2 regions of the Streptomyces sp. NBC_01171 genome follow, and region 1 is predicted to be linked to the other one. Evidence: riboswitches for the same ligand, from Rfam matches in the RefSeq annotation. Region 1 holds a riboswitch; the other holds the start of a gene.
What was found. A riboswitch is a leader RNA that binds a small molecule or an ion and turns the genes downstream of it on or off. The one in region 1 is predicted to bind cobalamin.
Positions count from the first base shown of each region.

Region 1 (7,389 bases):
GGAGGAAGGAGAGGACCTGGGGCATGGCCGAGACGACCTCGGCGACCGTGGCCGGCTCCTGGCCGTGCGGTTCGGGGCAGGCCAGCGACCAGGCGTCGAACAGGGCGACCCAGCCGCGCAGTACGGCGCTGTCGTCCCGGTCCCAGGCGCGCAGGCGCCAGCCGGGGCGGGCGCTGTCGCCGTGCACCTCGACCAGGCCGGAGAGGCGGGCGGTGTCCCAGTCGGCGCGGATCTGCGCGGGGGTGAGGCCGAGGTCGGCTGCGGCGCGCTCGGCGGTCGCGTCGGAGAGGGTGGCCTTGCCGTCGGCGGTGGCGGCGTCGCTGCCGGGCCCCAGGGCGAGGTCGGCCCACCGGGCCACCCGGACCGCCCCGGCGAGGACGGTCCGGGCGAGTCTCGCCAGTTCGGCGGGGGCCGGCGTCCCCTCGGGCGGCCGGGGCGCGGCGCGGCGCGTGCGCCGCTGGTTCACAGCTCTGGGGGCGGCGGCCAGGGGTCGCGGTCGGACGAGTCGAAGCCTGGAGTCGCGCGGGATACGGGACGTCACGGGTGCAGTCTTCCGGTTGACGGTCCGAAAACCCAAACGGGAAGTCACAGGGGGCAACAGAGAGGGCCAGAACCAGGGGTTCCGGCCGGGGTCCGCCGGGCCGAGCCGCTACAGCAACGGGGTCAGGAAGCGGCGGAGCAGGTCTTCATAGGGGGTGGGGTCCGTGTTCCACATGGCGGCGTGGGGGGCGCCCGGGACGGGGTGGAGGGATATGAGGCCGGGCTGGCGGGCGGCGAGGCGGCGGGAGTCGGCCCAGGGGGCGATCTTGTCGTCGGGGCCGTGGATGATCAGGGTGGGGACCTTGAGGGGTTCGACGCCCACGGCGTGGCGGGCGGTGCGCATGCCGACCCGGCCCTGGGCGGCGCGTACCGCGAGGGGCAGGAGGGGGCCGGGGACGTGGCGGGCGTGGGCCAGGGCGCGGAGGGTGGTCTCCCAGCCGAGGACGGGCGAGTCGAGGATCAGCCCGGCGACGTGGTCCCGTACGGAGGAGCGTTCGGCGGCGCGCAGGGCCATGGTGGCGCCGGTGGACCAGCCGAGGAGGACGACCCGGCGGGCGCCGTAGCGGACGGCGTACCGGATCGCCGCGTCCACGTCCCGCCACTCGGTCTCGCCGAGGTGGCTCAGGCCGTCCGGGGAGCGCGGGGCGCCGATGTCGCCGCGGTAGGCGAGGGCCAGGACGGGCAGTCCGAGGGCGTGCAGCATCCCCATGACGTTGAGGGTCTGCTCGCGGGTGGTGCCCAACCCGTGCACGGCGATGACCCAGGTGTCCCGGGGACCGGGCACGAACCAGGCGGGGAGCGGGCCGAGTTCGCCGGGGATGTCGATGTCGGCGTACTCCAGGCCGAGGGCGGAGCCGGGGTCGCCCACGTACGCGTTGGGCGTGAGCCAGGCGGGGTCGCCGGGGGCGAAGGCGCCGTGGGTGAGGCGTTCGAGGCGGCGTACGACGGTGTCGGGGCTCTGCTCGGCCCCCTCCAGCACCGGGCCGACGACGGCGTGCGAACCGTTGCCCGCGAGGCCGTAGACGCCGGGGCGCCGGGAGGCGAGATCACGAGTGAGGGTGATCCGGCCGCCCTCGAGACCGTGCACGGTGAGCCGGGGTTCGGTGGGCAGCGGGCGGCCGGGCGGCAGCTTCAGCGCGGCACCGCTGGCCAGCCTTCCGACGGCCACGGACGCGGCGCCCGCGGCCAGCACGGCACCGATCGCGGCGGCGACTACATGGACTTTGCGCACGCGTCCAGTGTCACGGGCCGGGCGGGTCCCGGCCAGTGGAGCCCCCACGCTCAGCGCTGCCCGTACCCCCGCAGCCGCTCCCCCGCCTCCGCCAGCTCCGCCTCGCTCAGCAGCGACGGGGTCAGGCCCGGTACCGAGGACGCCGTGAGCCAGACGCGGCACATCCACTCCAGTTGGGCGGTGCGGTCGTAGGCGCGGTCCAGGGTGTCCCCGTAGGTGAGCGTGCCGTGGTTGCGCAACAGGCAGCCGGAGCGGTCCTCGAGAGCCCGGAGCACGTGGGCGGCGAGTTCGGGGGTGCCGTAGGGGGCGTAGCGGGCGACCCGTACGGGGCCGCCCAGGGCGCCGGTCATGTAGTGGATCGCGGGCAGCTCGGTGACCAGGGTGGAGACGGCGGTGGCGTGCACGGCGTGGGTGTGGACGACCGCGCCGGCGTCGGTGGCGCGGTACACCGCGAGGTGCATGGGGAGTTCGCTGGTCGGCACCAGGGACCCGAGCACCTGGCGGCCGGAGAGGTCTACGCCGGTGATGTCGGCCGGGGTGAGCCGGTCGTAGGGCACGCCCGAGGGGGTGACCAGCACGGTGTCACCCACCCGTACGGAGACGTTGCCGGAGGTGCCGACGACCAGCCCGTCGGCGACGGTCCGCCGCGCGGTGGCCACCAGCTCGTCCCAGGCCCGCGCCTCGTCGCCGTCCACGTCCCGCCGCTGTTCCGCCATGCCGCGATCCTGCCAGGAGGCGGCCGGGCGTGTGCCCGCTTCGGCCCCCTCCACACGCCACCGAACGAGCGAAACCGTCCAGAAACGCCACAAATAGTCACACTTCTGACGACCCACCGGCTTTCACTGATCCCTCTTGCCCGCTGGACCACGTTTCGCCGGGGGACCGCATGGCCCGTGACCGCTCATCAACCCGTCGCCGCGCGGGCGTCCTCGCGGCGGCCCTCTCGGCCCTCACCCTCACCGGGGCCCTCACCGCCGCCCACGCCCCGCTGACAGCGAAGTCGGCGAAGCCCGAGCTGCGCAGGACCCAGCCCAAGGGGCACGACGTCTCCTCGCATCAGAAGCACGTCGACTGGCGGTCGGCCCGCGCCGACGGCGCCCGGTTCGCGTACATCAAGGCGACCGAGTCCACGACCTACCGCAACCCCTACTTCGCCGGGCAGTACAACGGCGCCCGCCGGGCCGGCCTGGTCCGGGGCGCGTACCACTTCGCCCTGCCGGACCGTTCCTCCGGCGCCGCGCAGGCCGCGTACCTCGTCCGGCACGGCGGCGACTGGCAGGCGGACGGGGTGACGCTGCCGCCCGCGCTGGACATCGAGTACAACCCGTATGACAAGCACCACAGGTGCTACGGGCTGAGCCGGACGCGGATGGTGCGCTGGATCAGGTCCTTCAGCGACGAGGTGCGCCGGGAGACCGGCCGCCGCCCGGTCATCTACACCACCGCCAACTGGTGGACCGCCTGCACCGGGAACAGCCGCGCCTTCTCCGCCGACCACGCGCTGTGGATCGCGAGCCACGGCTCCTCGGGCCCCGGCAGACTGCCCGGCGGCTGGCGGTACTGGACCTTCTGGCAGCACGGCACCAACGGCAGGCTGCCGGGTGACCAGGATCTCTTCGGCGGCTCGTCTAGCCGGCTGCGGGCCTTCGCGCGCGGGCGCTGAACGGGCCCCGCAGGGCCGCCGGAAGCGCCCGGAATCCGGGGTGCCGCTTCCGGCACCAAGGCGCCCGGCCCAGTTCACCTTCCGTTCACCCAGGTTGCCTACGTTCATCCTGCCAACGACTTCGAACGATTGCCTGGGTAAATGGAAAGCTTCTCGCTGATCCTCGCGATAGTGGTGATAACCGCGCTCGCGTTCGATTTCACGAACGGTTTCCACGACACCGCCAACGCGATGGCCACCACCATCTCGACCGGCGCTCTCAAGCCCAAGGTCGCGGTGGCCATGTCCGCCGCGCTCAACCTGGTGGGCGCTTTCCTCTCGGTGGAGGTCGCCAACACGATCTCCAAGGGTCTCGTCGACGAGACCGGCATCCGTCCCGAGGTCATCTTCGCGGCCCTGACCGGCGCGATCCTCTGGAACCTCCTGACCTGGCTGGTGGGCCTGCCCTCCAGCTCCTCGCACGCCCTGATGGGCGGCCTCGTCGGTGCCACCGTCGCCTCGGCGGGCTTCGGCGCCGTCCACGGCGAGGTGCTGGTGACCAAGGTGCTGCTCCCGGCGGTCGCCGCGCCCATCGTGGCGGGCCTCGCCACGATGTTCGCCACCCGCCTCTCCTACGGCATCGGCCGGGACGGCGACACCGCCGCGACCCGCAAGGGCTACCGCGCCGGCCAGATCGCCTCGGCCGGCCTGGTCTCCCTGGCGCACGGCACCAACGACGCGCAGAAGACCATGGGCATCATCACCCTCGCGCTGATCGCGGGCGGTGCCCTCTCCCCCGGCTCCAACCCTCCCACCTGGGTGATCCTCTCCGCCGGCCTGGCCATCGCGCTCGGCACCTACATCGGCGGCTGGCGCATCATCCGCACCATGGGCAAGGGCCTGACCGACCTGGAGCCCCGTCAGGGCTTCGCCGCGCAGACCAGCGCCGCGACCGCGATCCTGGCCTCCTCGCACCTCGGCTTCTCCCTCTCCACCACCCACGTCGTCTCCGGCTCGGTGATGGGCGCGGGCCTCGGCCGCAAGGGCGGGGTGGTCCGCTGGTCCACCGCGAGCCGCATGTTCGTCGCCTGGGCGCTGACCCTGCCGGCCGCCGCGCTGGTCGGCGCGGGCGCCGAGGCCGTGTCCGGCCTGGGCGGCTGGGGCACCGGGCTGGTCGCGCTCTTCCTGATCGGCTCCAGCTTCGCCATCTGGAAGATCTCCCGCCGCGAGGTCATCGACCACAACCACGTCACCGCCGAGGAGTACGTCGAGCCGGCCGGTGTGGTGACCACCGCGATGGCCATGGTCACCCCGCCCCCCGTCGGCATCGTCGCGGACGACCTGACGGCCACCATCCCGGCCGCCGCCGAGTCCGCGCCCGCTCCCGCCACCACCGCGCCGTCGGCCCGGGTCTGACCACCCGGCAACTGGAGGAACATCCCCATGAAGATCGACTGGGCGGCCCTCGGCTCCGTCTTCGGCGTCAGCCTCGTGGTCACGGTGGCCCTGGTGGGCCTGTTCACCCTCGGCGTCAGCGGACTGGCCCGCCGCGAGCGCGCGGTGGCCACCGGCGGCTCGGCCCCGCTCGCGGTGACCGGCGCCTACGCCTGCTTCGCCGCCTGCGCGGCGGCGGTGGCCTACGGCTTCTATCTGATCGTCGCCTAGCACCGCACCTGGTGAGGCCCCCGCACGGCATGTGCCGCGCGGGGGCCTTCCGCTGTTCCCACCGGTGCCGGTGTGGGGCTCCCCACACTCTTCTCCCGCAGGTCACAGGCAGGTTGACGGTCCTTCCGGGCACGTGGTGGACTTCGCGGGCCATGTACGGCGACAGCAGAGGAAGCCGGTGCGAATCCGGCGCGGTCCCGCCACTGTCACCGGGGAGAAGTCCCCGGGAGCCAGGAACTCTCGTCGCCGGTCTCGTCGAACCAGGGCGTGGACACCCTGAGTGAGGACCTACCGTGATGCCCGGCCGCCGCCCGAGAACCCGCACCAGGAACACCGGCACGCCCACGGCGAGCTAGCCGATGGGCGCCGATCGCTCGTACGCGTACGGTGCCGCCGCCGGCCTCCTCGGTGATCTCCTCCTGGGCGATCCCCACCGCATGCACCCCGTCGCCGCCTTCGGGCGGGCCGCCGGGCGGGTGGAGCGCGCGCTGTGGCACGACCACCGCGGCTGGGGCGCGCTGCACACCCTGGTGTGCGCCGGAGGCGCCACCGCGCTAGGAGTGGTGGCCGCACGCGCCGTACGCCCCTCTGCCGCCGCCTCCGCCGCGCTGACCGCCGCCGCCACCTGGGCCGTCGTGGGCGGTACTTCGCTCGCCCGCGAGGCGCGCGCCGTCGGCCGCGCCCTGGAGCGCGGCGACCTGGCGGCCGCGCGGGCCCGGCTGCCGCATCTGTGCGGGCGCGACCCGCAGGCGCTGGACGCCGACGCGATCGCGCGCGCCGTCGTGGAGTCGGTCGCGGAGAACACCTCCGACGCCGTGGTGGGCGCCCTGGTGTGGGGTGCGGTGGCCGGGGTGCCGGGGCTGCTGGGCTTCCGGGCCGTGAACACGCTGGACGCGATGGTCGGGCACAAGTCGCCCCGGCTGCGCCGCTTCGGCTGGGCCTCCGCCCGGCTGGACGACGTGGCCGGCTGGCCGGGCGCCCGGCTGACCGCCGTACTCGCCGTGCTCGCCGGGGACGACCCGCGTGGGGCGGTACGGGCCTGGCGGGCGGACGCGCACCGGCATCCGAGCCCCAACGCGGGCCCGGTGGAAGCCTCGTTCGCGGGCGCGCTCGGCGTCCGGCTGGGCGGCACCCTCTCCTACGGCGGCCGCGTCGAGCACCGGCCCGTACTCAACGGCACCGGGCGGCCCGTCCGGGTCGCCGACATCGGGCGGGCCGTACGGCTCTCCCGCCGGGTCGGTCTGCTCGCGCTCGGCGTCACCGTCGCCGGGCGCCTCATCGGGAAGGGGCGGGGCAGGTGAGTGGTGGTCTGCTGGTCGCGGGGACGACCTCCGACGCCGGCAAGAGCGTCGTGACGGCCGGGATCTGCCGGTGGCTGGTCCGGCAGGGCGTCAAGGTGGCGCCGTTCAAGGGACAGAACATGTCTCTCAACTCCTTCGTGACCCGTGAGGGCGCGGAGATCGGCCGGGCGCAGGCCATGCAGGCACAGGCGTGCCGTGTGGAGCCGACCGCGCTGATGAACCCCGTGCTGCTCAAGCCCGGCGGCGAGCGCAGCAGCCAAGTGGTGCTGCTGGGGAAGCCGGTGGGCGAGCTGAGCGCGCGCGGCTACCACGGTGGGCGTCAACAGGCTTTGCTGGGAACGGTGTTGGAGTGCCTGGCCGAGTTGCGGGGCACGTATGACGCGGTGATCTGTGAGGGTGCGGGCTCGCCCGCCGAGATCAACCTGCGGCGCACCGACATCGTCAACATGGGCGTCGCGCGCGGCGCGGGGCTGCCCGTCCTCGTCGTCGGCGACATCGACCGGGGCGGTGTCTTCGCCTCCTTCTTCGGCACCGTCGCGCTGCTCTCCCCCGAGGACCAGGCGCTGGTCGCCGGGTTCCTGGTGAACAAGTTCCGCGGCGATGTGACGCTGCTGGAACCGGGCCTGGACATGCTGCGCGGCCTCACCGGACGGCACACCTACGGCGTGCTGCCGTTCCGGCACGGGCTCGGCATCGACGAGGAGGACGGCCTCAGGGTCTCCCTGCGCGGGACCGTACGGGAGTCGGCCGTCGCTCCCCCGCACGGCGAGGACGTACTGCGGGTCGCCGTGTGCGCGGTCCCGCTGATGTCCAACTTCACGGACGTGGACGCCCTCGCCGCCGAACCCGGCGTCGTGGTCCGCTTCGTGGACCGGCCCGAGGAACTGGCCGACGCCGACCTCGTGGTGGTGCCGGGCACGCGCGGGACCGTACGGGCGCTGCGATGGCTGCGCGAGCGGGGTCTCGCGGACGCGCTCGCGCGCCGGGCCGCCGAGGGACGCCCGGTACTC
Region 1 is NZ_CP108609.1:5,137,822-5,145,210, reverse strand. It holds gene OG448_RS23660 (hypothetical protein) at 1-541, opposite strand, end outside; gene OG448_RS23655 (alpha/beta hydrolase) at 650-1,771, opposite strand; gene OG448_RS23650 (class II aldolase/adducin family protein) at 1,822-2,487, opposite strand; gene OG448_RS23645 (lysozyme) at 2,658-3,434, shown strand; gene OG448_RS23640 (anion permease) at 3,576-4,829, shown strand; gene OG448_RS23635 (hypothetical protein) at 4,857-5,078, shown strand; cobalamin riboswitch at 5,207-5,339, shown strand; gene OG448_RS23630 (cobalamin biosynthesis protein) at 5,438-6,379, shown strand; gene OG448_RS23625 (cobyric acid synthase) at 6,376-7,389, shown strand, end outside.

Region 2 (7,389 bases), 4.9 Mb from region 1:
CACCCGTGGTGACGGCCTCGCTGGAGGAGCTGGGCGACCGCGCCCTCGATCCGCGTACGTGCGGGCTGTACGGGCCGCGCACCTACGCCGAGGACCCGATGGTCGAGCCCTTCGACCCGGCCCGGCCGATCCCGTGGGTCACCGGCTGGTCGCTGCGGGACGGCCGCCCGGTGCTGGTACCGGCCCGGCTCGTCTATTACAGCGCGGGCACGGCCGCCGACAACTTCGTCTTCGAGTGCTCCAACGGCTGTGCCACCGGCAGCACTTGGGAGGAGGCGGTCTTCTTCGGCCTTCTCGAACTCATCGAGCGGGACGCCTTCCTGCTCGGCTGGTACGGCGACCTCCCGCTCCCCGAGATCGACCTGGACTCGGTGCGCTCGCCGGGCGTGCGGGCCATGGTGGCGCGGGCCGCGCTCCAGGGGTACGACGTGCACGTCTTCGACAACCGGGTGGACCTCCCGGTGCCGGTGGTCACCGGGCTCGCGGTCCGCCGCGACGACGCGCCGGGCTCCCTGGCCTTCGCGGCGGGCGCCTCCTTCGACCCGGAGACGGCCGTGGAGTCGGCGGTCTCCGAGATCCTCACCTACATCCCGCACCTGCCCGGCCAGGTCGCCGAGCGGCCCGCCGAACTCACCGCCATGACCGAGGACTTCGACCTGGTGAAGCGACTCCCGGACCACGCGGCGCTCTTCGGGCTGCCCGCGATGCGGGTCCACGCCACCGGCTGTCTCAAGCCGCCCCGCACGGCGCCGCTCGACGAGCTGTTCGCGGGCTGGGAGGAGCGGCGGCCGCGCACCGGCGACCTCGGCGACGACCTGCTGCTGGTGCGGGACCTGCTGGGCGAGGCGGGCTGCGAGGTCGTGGCCGTCGACCAGACCACGCCCGAGCAGCGGCGGATGGGGCTCCGCACGGTGGCCACGCTGGCTCCGGGGCTGCTGCCGATCGACTTCGGCTGGCTGCGGCAGCGGGCCCTCACCATGCCGAGGCTGCGTACCGCGCCGTACCGGGCGGGTATGGTCCCGGCGCCGCTGCGGGAGGAGGAGTTGCGGCGGGTGCCGCATCCGTTCCCGTGAGCGGGGCAGGCGTTCTGCTCGTCGGCGCGCGGACCGTGCAGGGGCCCGCGCACACCGGCGGTCCCCGGCGCGCCGAGGCGGGCCGGGGACCGTGGGTGCGAACGCCTGGGTCAGGCGGTGCAGGAGGTGGTGCTGGTGGTGCTGGAGCAGGTGCTGGTGGAGGAACAGCTCGTGGACGAACCGAGCATGACCTCGCTGGCGTCCGAGTAGTCGGTGATCTCGAAGGTCTCCGACTCCAGGTCCAGGATCTCCTGGGCGAGGGAGGCGAGGTTGTTGTCAGCCATGGTGGCTCCTTCCGGGTCAGGTGACCTGCTGCCGGCCGGGACGGCCCCGTCCGGTGGTGCGCTGAACCAGCCGGAGGAGCGAGCCCCCCGACACCCCCCTTTCTACGCGCGTCCGACACCAACTCCCTGACCGATGGCTGTCACTTCGCTGACACCCCCGTACGACGACCCTCTGGAGCCCCCGCCGTGAGCAGCGACCAGTCCCGTCCGTCCGTGACCGTGGGCGGTGGTGTGCCGCCCGGTCTGGACGCCCTGCTGGCGTCCACCGCCGAGCTGTATCTCGACCTGCACCGGCACCCCGAGCTGTCCGGCGCGGAGGAGCGCACCGCCGCCCGGTTCGCGGACCGGCTCGCGGCCGACGGCTTCCGCGTGCTGCGCGGGGTCGGCGGCCACGGGGTCGCCGCCGAACTGGCCAACGGCGACGGCCCGGCCGTGCTGCTGCGTGCCGAGCTGGACGCGCTGCCGGTGGCCGAGGAGACCGGCGTACCGTACGCCAGCACCGCGACCGCGCCGGGCCCGGACGGGCGGCCGGTGCCGGTGATGCACGCCTGCGGGCACGACGCCCACCTGGCCTGCGCGGCGGCCGCGGCCCGGTGGCTCGCGGAACACCGGGACCGCTGGCGCGGCACGCTGCTGGTCGTCGGGCAGCCCGCCGAGGAGACGCTGAGCGGTGCCCGCGCCATGCTGGAGGACGGGCTGTACGACCGGATCACCGCGCCGGACGTGGTCCTCGCCCAGCACACCGCCGCGTTCCCGGCCGGGATGGTGGCGCACGCCGACGGGCCGCTGATGGCGGGCAGTGTGACGCTGGAAGTGGTCTTCGAGGGGGACGGCGGACACGCGGCCACCCCGCACCTGACGGCCGATCCGCTGCTCGCGGCGGCCGGCGCGGTGACCCGGCTCCCGGCCGTCGCCGCCCGCGAGACGGACCCGGCGGAGCGGCTGCTGGTCACCGCGTCCTCGCTGCGCGCCGGGGACACCGGGCGCACCGGGAACGTCATAGCCACCCGCGCCGAGCTGCGGGTCACCGTCCGCGCCCTCTCGGAGGCGGCGCTCGTCCGGGGCATGGCGGCGGTGGAGCGGGTGGTGCGCGCGGAGGCCGCTTCGGCCGCGCTGCCGCCCCGGGTCACCGTGCGCGAGCTGGCCCGCTCCGGGGTCACCCGGCCCGACCCCGGCGTCACGGCGGCCGTACGCGCCGCCCACCAGGCGGCCTTCGGCGCCGCCCGCGTCACCGGCTGGCCCGCGTCGTCGGCGACGGAGGACTTCCCGCTGCTCACCGGCGCGGGCGGCCATCTGCACGGCCGGCCCGGCATCCGGGGCGCCTACTGGATGCTCGGCTCGGTCGGCCCCACCCAGTGGGCGGCGGCCCCCGGCGCCGGGCCCGCCGAGAAGTTCCGCGGCCTCCCCCACAACCACTCCCCCCGCTACCTCCCCAGCGTCCGCCTCACCCTGGACACCGGCACGGCCGCTCTGGTCACGGCCGCACTGGCCCAACTGGACCCGGGCGCGCCCCCACAGCGGTGAGCGAGAACGACCGCCGTCATACGCACTGGGTCCGACCCAAGACCCGCGCCTGGCCGGAGACGCGGGCACCGCTGGAGAACCTGGTGGCGGCGGCCCGTACCGTGCGGGGTGTACTGCGCCAAGTGCAGCGTCCGTTCGTCCCGGTCCCGCTGTGGGCGGGGACGAGCGCTCTCTCGCCATCAGGAGGTTTCTCGGGTGACCAGTCGGCTGGTGCTCGTCTCGCCCGCCATCGGGCCCGCGCTGCGGGAGGCCCGGTTCTACGACGGGTCCTCGTCCATCGACGAGGCGGGAGCCGCGCGGGCGCGGGCGGCGGCCGGGACGTTGCCGGATGCGGCGCGGGTGGTGCTGTCGCCGGGTGCGCGGTGCCGGGAGACGGCCGAGGCGCTCAGGCTGCGGGGCGGGGTGGCGGCGGAGCTTGGGCCGCTGGACGCCGGGCGGTGGCGGGGGCGCACCCTGGCCGAGGTCGGCTCGGCGGAGGGGGAGGCGGTGGCCCGGTGGCTGGCCGACCCGGACTGCGCGGCGCCGGGCGGGGAGTCGGTTCGGGAGGTGTGCGCGCGGGTGGGACGCTGGCTTGAGTCGGTACCCGAGGGCCGTACGGTCGCCGTCGTGGAGCCCGAGGTGGTGCGGGCGGCCGTGGTGCACGCGCTGGGGCTGCCCGCCGGGGCGTTCTGGCGGCTGGACGTGGCGCCGCTCACCGCGACGGAGCTGTCCGGGCGGGCAGGGCGCTGGAACCTGCGGCTGGGGCGCCCGCTCGGGGGTGAGTGAGAGGGGCCCCGGACATCGCCGGGGCCCCTCTCGTCGTCACGTCACCGGCTCAGTGGGAGGCGGCGACCGCCTGGCCCGTGGTGCGCTCCACCGCGGGGCGGGGGTTCAGCAGCCGCTCGGCCAACTCGCCGAAGAGCAGCCCGAATCCGGCCCACAGCACCGTCTGGATGGCCAGCGCGGAGAGGCGGAACCGCCACAGCAGGGTGGCCGGGAAGTGTTCCGGCACCTCGTTGACGACCGGCAGGAAGGCGTACGCCAGCCCGGCCAGCAGGGCGAAGGCGGCCACGGCGACGAGGGTCGCGTACCAGTTGCCCAGGCGCGGGGCGAGCCGCTTGCCGAGCAGAGTGGCGCCGACCGCCAGGAGCACGCTGAGCAGCATCATCAGGAAGTACAGCGAGGTCCGCTTGCCGATGGTGTCCGGGTCCCCGACCGAGGGCGGGTTGGCCGGGTACTTCAGGAACGGCACGACGTACACGGCGAGCAGTGCGGTGCCGGACAGCAGCAGCGCGGTCGCGCGGGGGCCGAAGCGCCCGACGCGGCCGAGCGCGAAGCAGTAGGCGAGCGCGGCGATGCCGCCGAAGGCGACCCCGTAGACGAGGACGCCGGTGGCCAGTCCGGCGGTGGACTGGAGCGAGCGGGAGACGACTTCGACCTCGTGCTCGTGGGAGTGGTGGCCCTCGAAGCCGATGGCGCTGTCCACGTTGGGCTCGCCGAGGAAGTACGCGGCGATCAGGGCGAGCACTCCGGCGCCGAGGCCGGCGAGCATGCCCCGCACGAGGAGGTTTCTCACGGTTGCGGAGTTCATGGGTGAGCGGCGTCCCTCGCGTCAGTGGCAGGGGAAGCCGAGCAGGTGGCGGGCGTCGTGCACCCACTCGTGGACGTCCGTGCCGTTGAACACGGAGGTGGCACCCTGCTCGGCGCCGACGAAGTACAGCAGGACCAGCATGAGGATGCCGAAGAAGACCGCCCAGGGCGCTATCTCCTTCAGCGGCAGCTTGGCGGGAACGGCGGGGTTTCCGGCTGTCGGCTGAGCGACGGTCTGCGCCATGGCAGTACCTCCTCTGGGAGTTCGCGTCCCATCTCGGTGGTGCACAGGACGACGGCCACGGGTCTGACTCGCACGGTCCCTCGCGGGACCGCGCACACAGTGGCGCGACCGTGCCGGTTTCTCACCGGCTTCCGTTTCGCCGTCGTCGATATCGCCCCGACGGTACCGCGTGCGCCCTGCCTGGCCAAGACCGCGCCCCCACGGGTGATCTTCCTCTCCCGAGGGGGCGTCCGCGGGGGTACGGGTCAGAAGTCGTCGGCCCCGTTGCGCAGTTCGGTCGTCCAGTAGCCGGTGAGCGTCCTGGCGGGGTCGACGGCGAGGCCGCCACCGGCCGAGGAGTCCACCGCGATGACCGTGGAGTCGCCCTCCAGCACCAACTGGAACGCGGTCACCACCTCGTTGTCCTCGTCCACCCCACCGTCGGACAGCTTGACCAGTGCGAACGCCGGGTCACCGGGGTTCAGCACCGTCGGCCCGGCCGGCTTGCTCTTCGCCACGGACGGCACGTCCTGCTTGTGGCTCTCCAGGAACTGGATGTGCGGGAACCCGGCCATCTCGCAACGGTGACCCGAGGTGTTCCGCGCGGTCAGGATGATGTGGGTGTACGGCGGCCCGTCCTGACGCTCGGAGCTGACCTTGACGTCCTGGGCGCGGCAGAGGGGGGTGGCGGTGCCCTTCTTGGCTCCGGAGGACTTGGAGTCGGACTTGTGCGCGGTCCCGACGGCGGTGCTGGTACCGGAGCCGGTGTTGTTGCTGGTGCTCGTACCGGCGGCCGCAGGCGCGGAGGCAGCGGCGGAAGCGGAGACCGAGTCCTTGGCAACGGGCGCCGCCCCCTCGGCCTTGGTCCCCTCCCCGCTCTGACAGGCGGACAGCGAGAAGGCGAGCGCGGCAGAAGCAGCGACGGAGAAGAATGCCGTACGGCGCGAAGCGTTCATGATGATTTCCCCCGAGAGGTGAAACGTCGACAACGGTCCTTCCGAACCGCCGGCCAGCCGCTGACCTGCTGACACCCCAACTCTCACCGCCCCCGCTGGCGTCCCGCTGACGTCCGGCTAACGCCCCTCTGACGCCATGCCGGACCCCATCTCGGAGGGGGTCGACGGATCGCCCCGCCCCAACACCTCGGCCAGCACCACCCCGTCCCGCAAGGCAACGATCCGCCGTACCCGCAACTCCGCCCGCGTCCGAGGCCGGTACTTCGGCTCCTTCCGGCACCCACAGCCCGACCGCCCGTCGAACCGCAGCCCCTCCCCCAGCACCACGGCGACCACCGACCACCCCGCGACATCCCGCCGACGCGGCGGAGCGAAGTCCCGCCCGGCACACACGAGCGGCCGGGCACAGTTCGGGCAGGCATGCTCCCGGTCCGCATGCCGCTTAAAACTGACCCGGCACGAGAGACACGCGTAGTGGAGCTTGTAGGGGTTCACGGCGTAGAGGCACACGGGGTCACCGTAGCGACAGCTCCCGCTACAGGTCCTCCCCCGCAAGCCTCCGCACCGCCTCCTCATGCCGCCGCCGGTGGTCCGCCCGTCCGCTCACCCGCAGCAGGACCTCAAGGGCTCGGACCGCTCCCTCGTCGTACCCGGCGGACTCCGCCTCGTCGGCGGCGCGTTCCAGGAGAGGGATGGCCTCGGGTTCCTCGCCGAGGGCGAGGTGGGCCTCGCCGCAGACCGTGTGGAGGAGGGACGTGCGGGCCGCTTCCTCGTGTTCGGGGCCGAGGTCCAGGGCCGTGCGGGCGATCCGGAGGGCCTCCTTCGGCCGGCCGGACGTCAGGTGGGCGCGGGAGAGGTGGAGGAGGGCGAGCATTTCCGTATGGGTGTTGCCCTCGTCGCGGGCCAGGGTGGCGGCGCGGGCGCAGTTGGACAGGGCCGCGTCCAGGTCGCCCTGGGCGGACTGGACCACGGCCAGGTTGACGAGGGCGGTGGCCTCGCCGAGGCGGTCGGCGGTGCGGCGGGCCAGGGCGGGTGAGGGTTCGAGGAGGGTGAGGGCGTCCGTCAGGCGGCCCTCCTCGCTCAGGACCCAGCCCAGCAGGGTGCGGACGCGGGACTCGGCGTACGGGTCCGCCACGGCCTGGGCGCACTCCAGGGCCGTGTACAGCAGCGGCACCCAGTTGTCCCGCGAGCGCCACACCACCTGGGGCCACTGGAGGAGGATGATCCGCCAGGCCCGGTCGTCCAGGCCGGCGGCCCGCGCGGCGGTCACCGCCCGTGCCAGGTCCTCCCGTTCGGCGGCCAGCCAGCCCATCGCCTCCGCGCGGTCGACGAAGTCGCGGACGGCGGACGGGCGTTGGAAGTCCGCCGGGAGCGCGAAGCAGGGTTCGCCGCCCGGCTGGGCCGTCTCGGTGGCGGCGAGGGCGGTGGCGATGTAGTGGTCCAGGACGCCGGTGAGCGCCTGGGGGCCGGTCGCCGGGTCGAGGTCGCGGGCGTAGAGGCGTACGAGGTCGTGCAGTTCCCAGCGGCCGGGCGCGGTCTCGGTGACGAGGTGGGCGGCGCCGAGGCGTTCGAGGGCGCGGGCGGCGGTCAGCGGGTCGGTGCCGGAGAGGGCGGCCGCGGTGTACGGGTCGAAGTGGGTGCCGGGGTGGTGGCCGAGCCGGCCGAAGTGGTGCGCGGCCTCGCCGGGAAGGTGCTGCACGGTCAGACGGAGGGCGGCCGGGACCCCGGTGTCGTCGACGGCGAGGTGGGCCAGCCGGCCG
Region 2 is NZ_CP108609.1:235,696-243,084, forward strand. It holds gene OG448_RS01100 (TOMM precursor leader peptide-binding protein) at 1-1,073, shown strand, start outside; gene OG448_RS01105 (thiazolylpeptide-type bacteriocin) at 1,184-1,357, opposite strand; gene OG448_RS01110 (amidohydrolase) at 1,544-2,881, shown strand; gene OG448_RS01115 (histidine phosphatase family protein) at 3,077-3,646, shown strand; gene OG448_RS01120 (CbtA family protein) at 3,696-4,451, opposite strand; gene OG448_RS01125 (CbtB-domain containing protein) at 4,473-4,694, opposite strand; cobalamin riboswitch at 4,733-4,865, opposite strand; gene OG448_RS01130 (DUF4232 domain-containing protein) at 4,940-5,629, opposite strand; gene OG448_RS01135 (BTAD domain-containing putative transcriptional regulator) at 6,165-7,389, opposite strand, start outside.
Region 2: another riboswitch for cobalamin. It lies ahead of OG448_RS01125 (CbtB-domain containing protein); the one in region 1 lies ahead of OG448_RS23630 (cobalamin biosynthesis protein).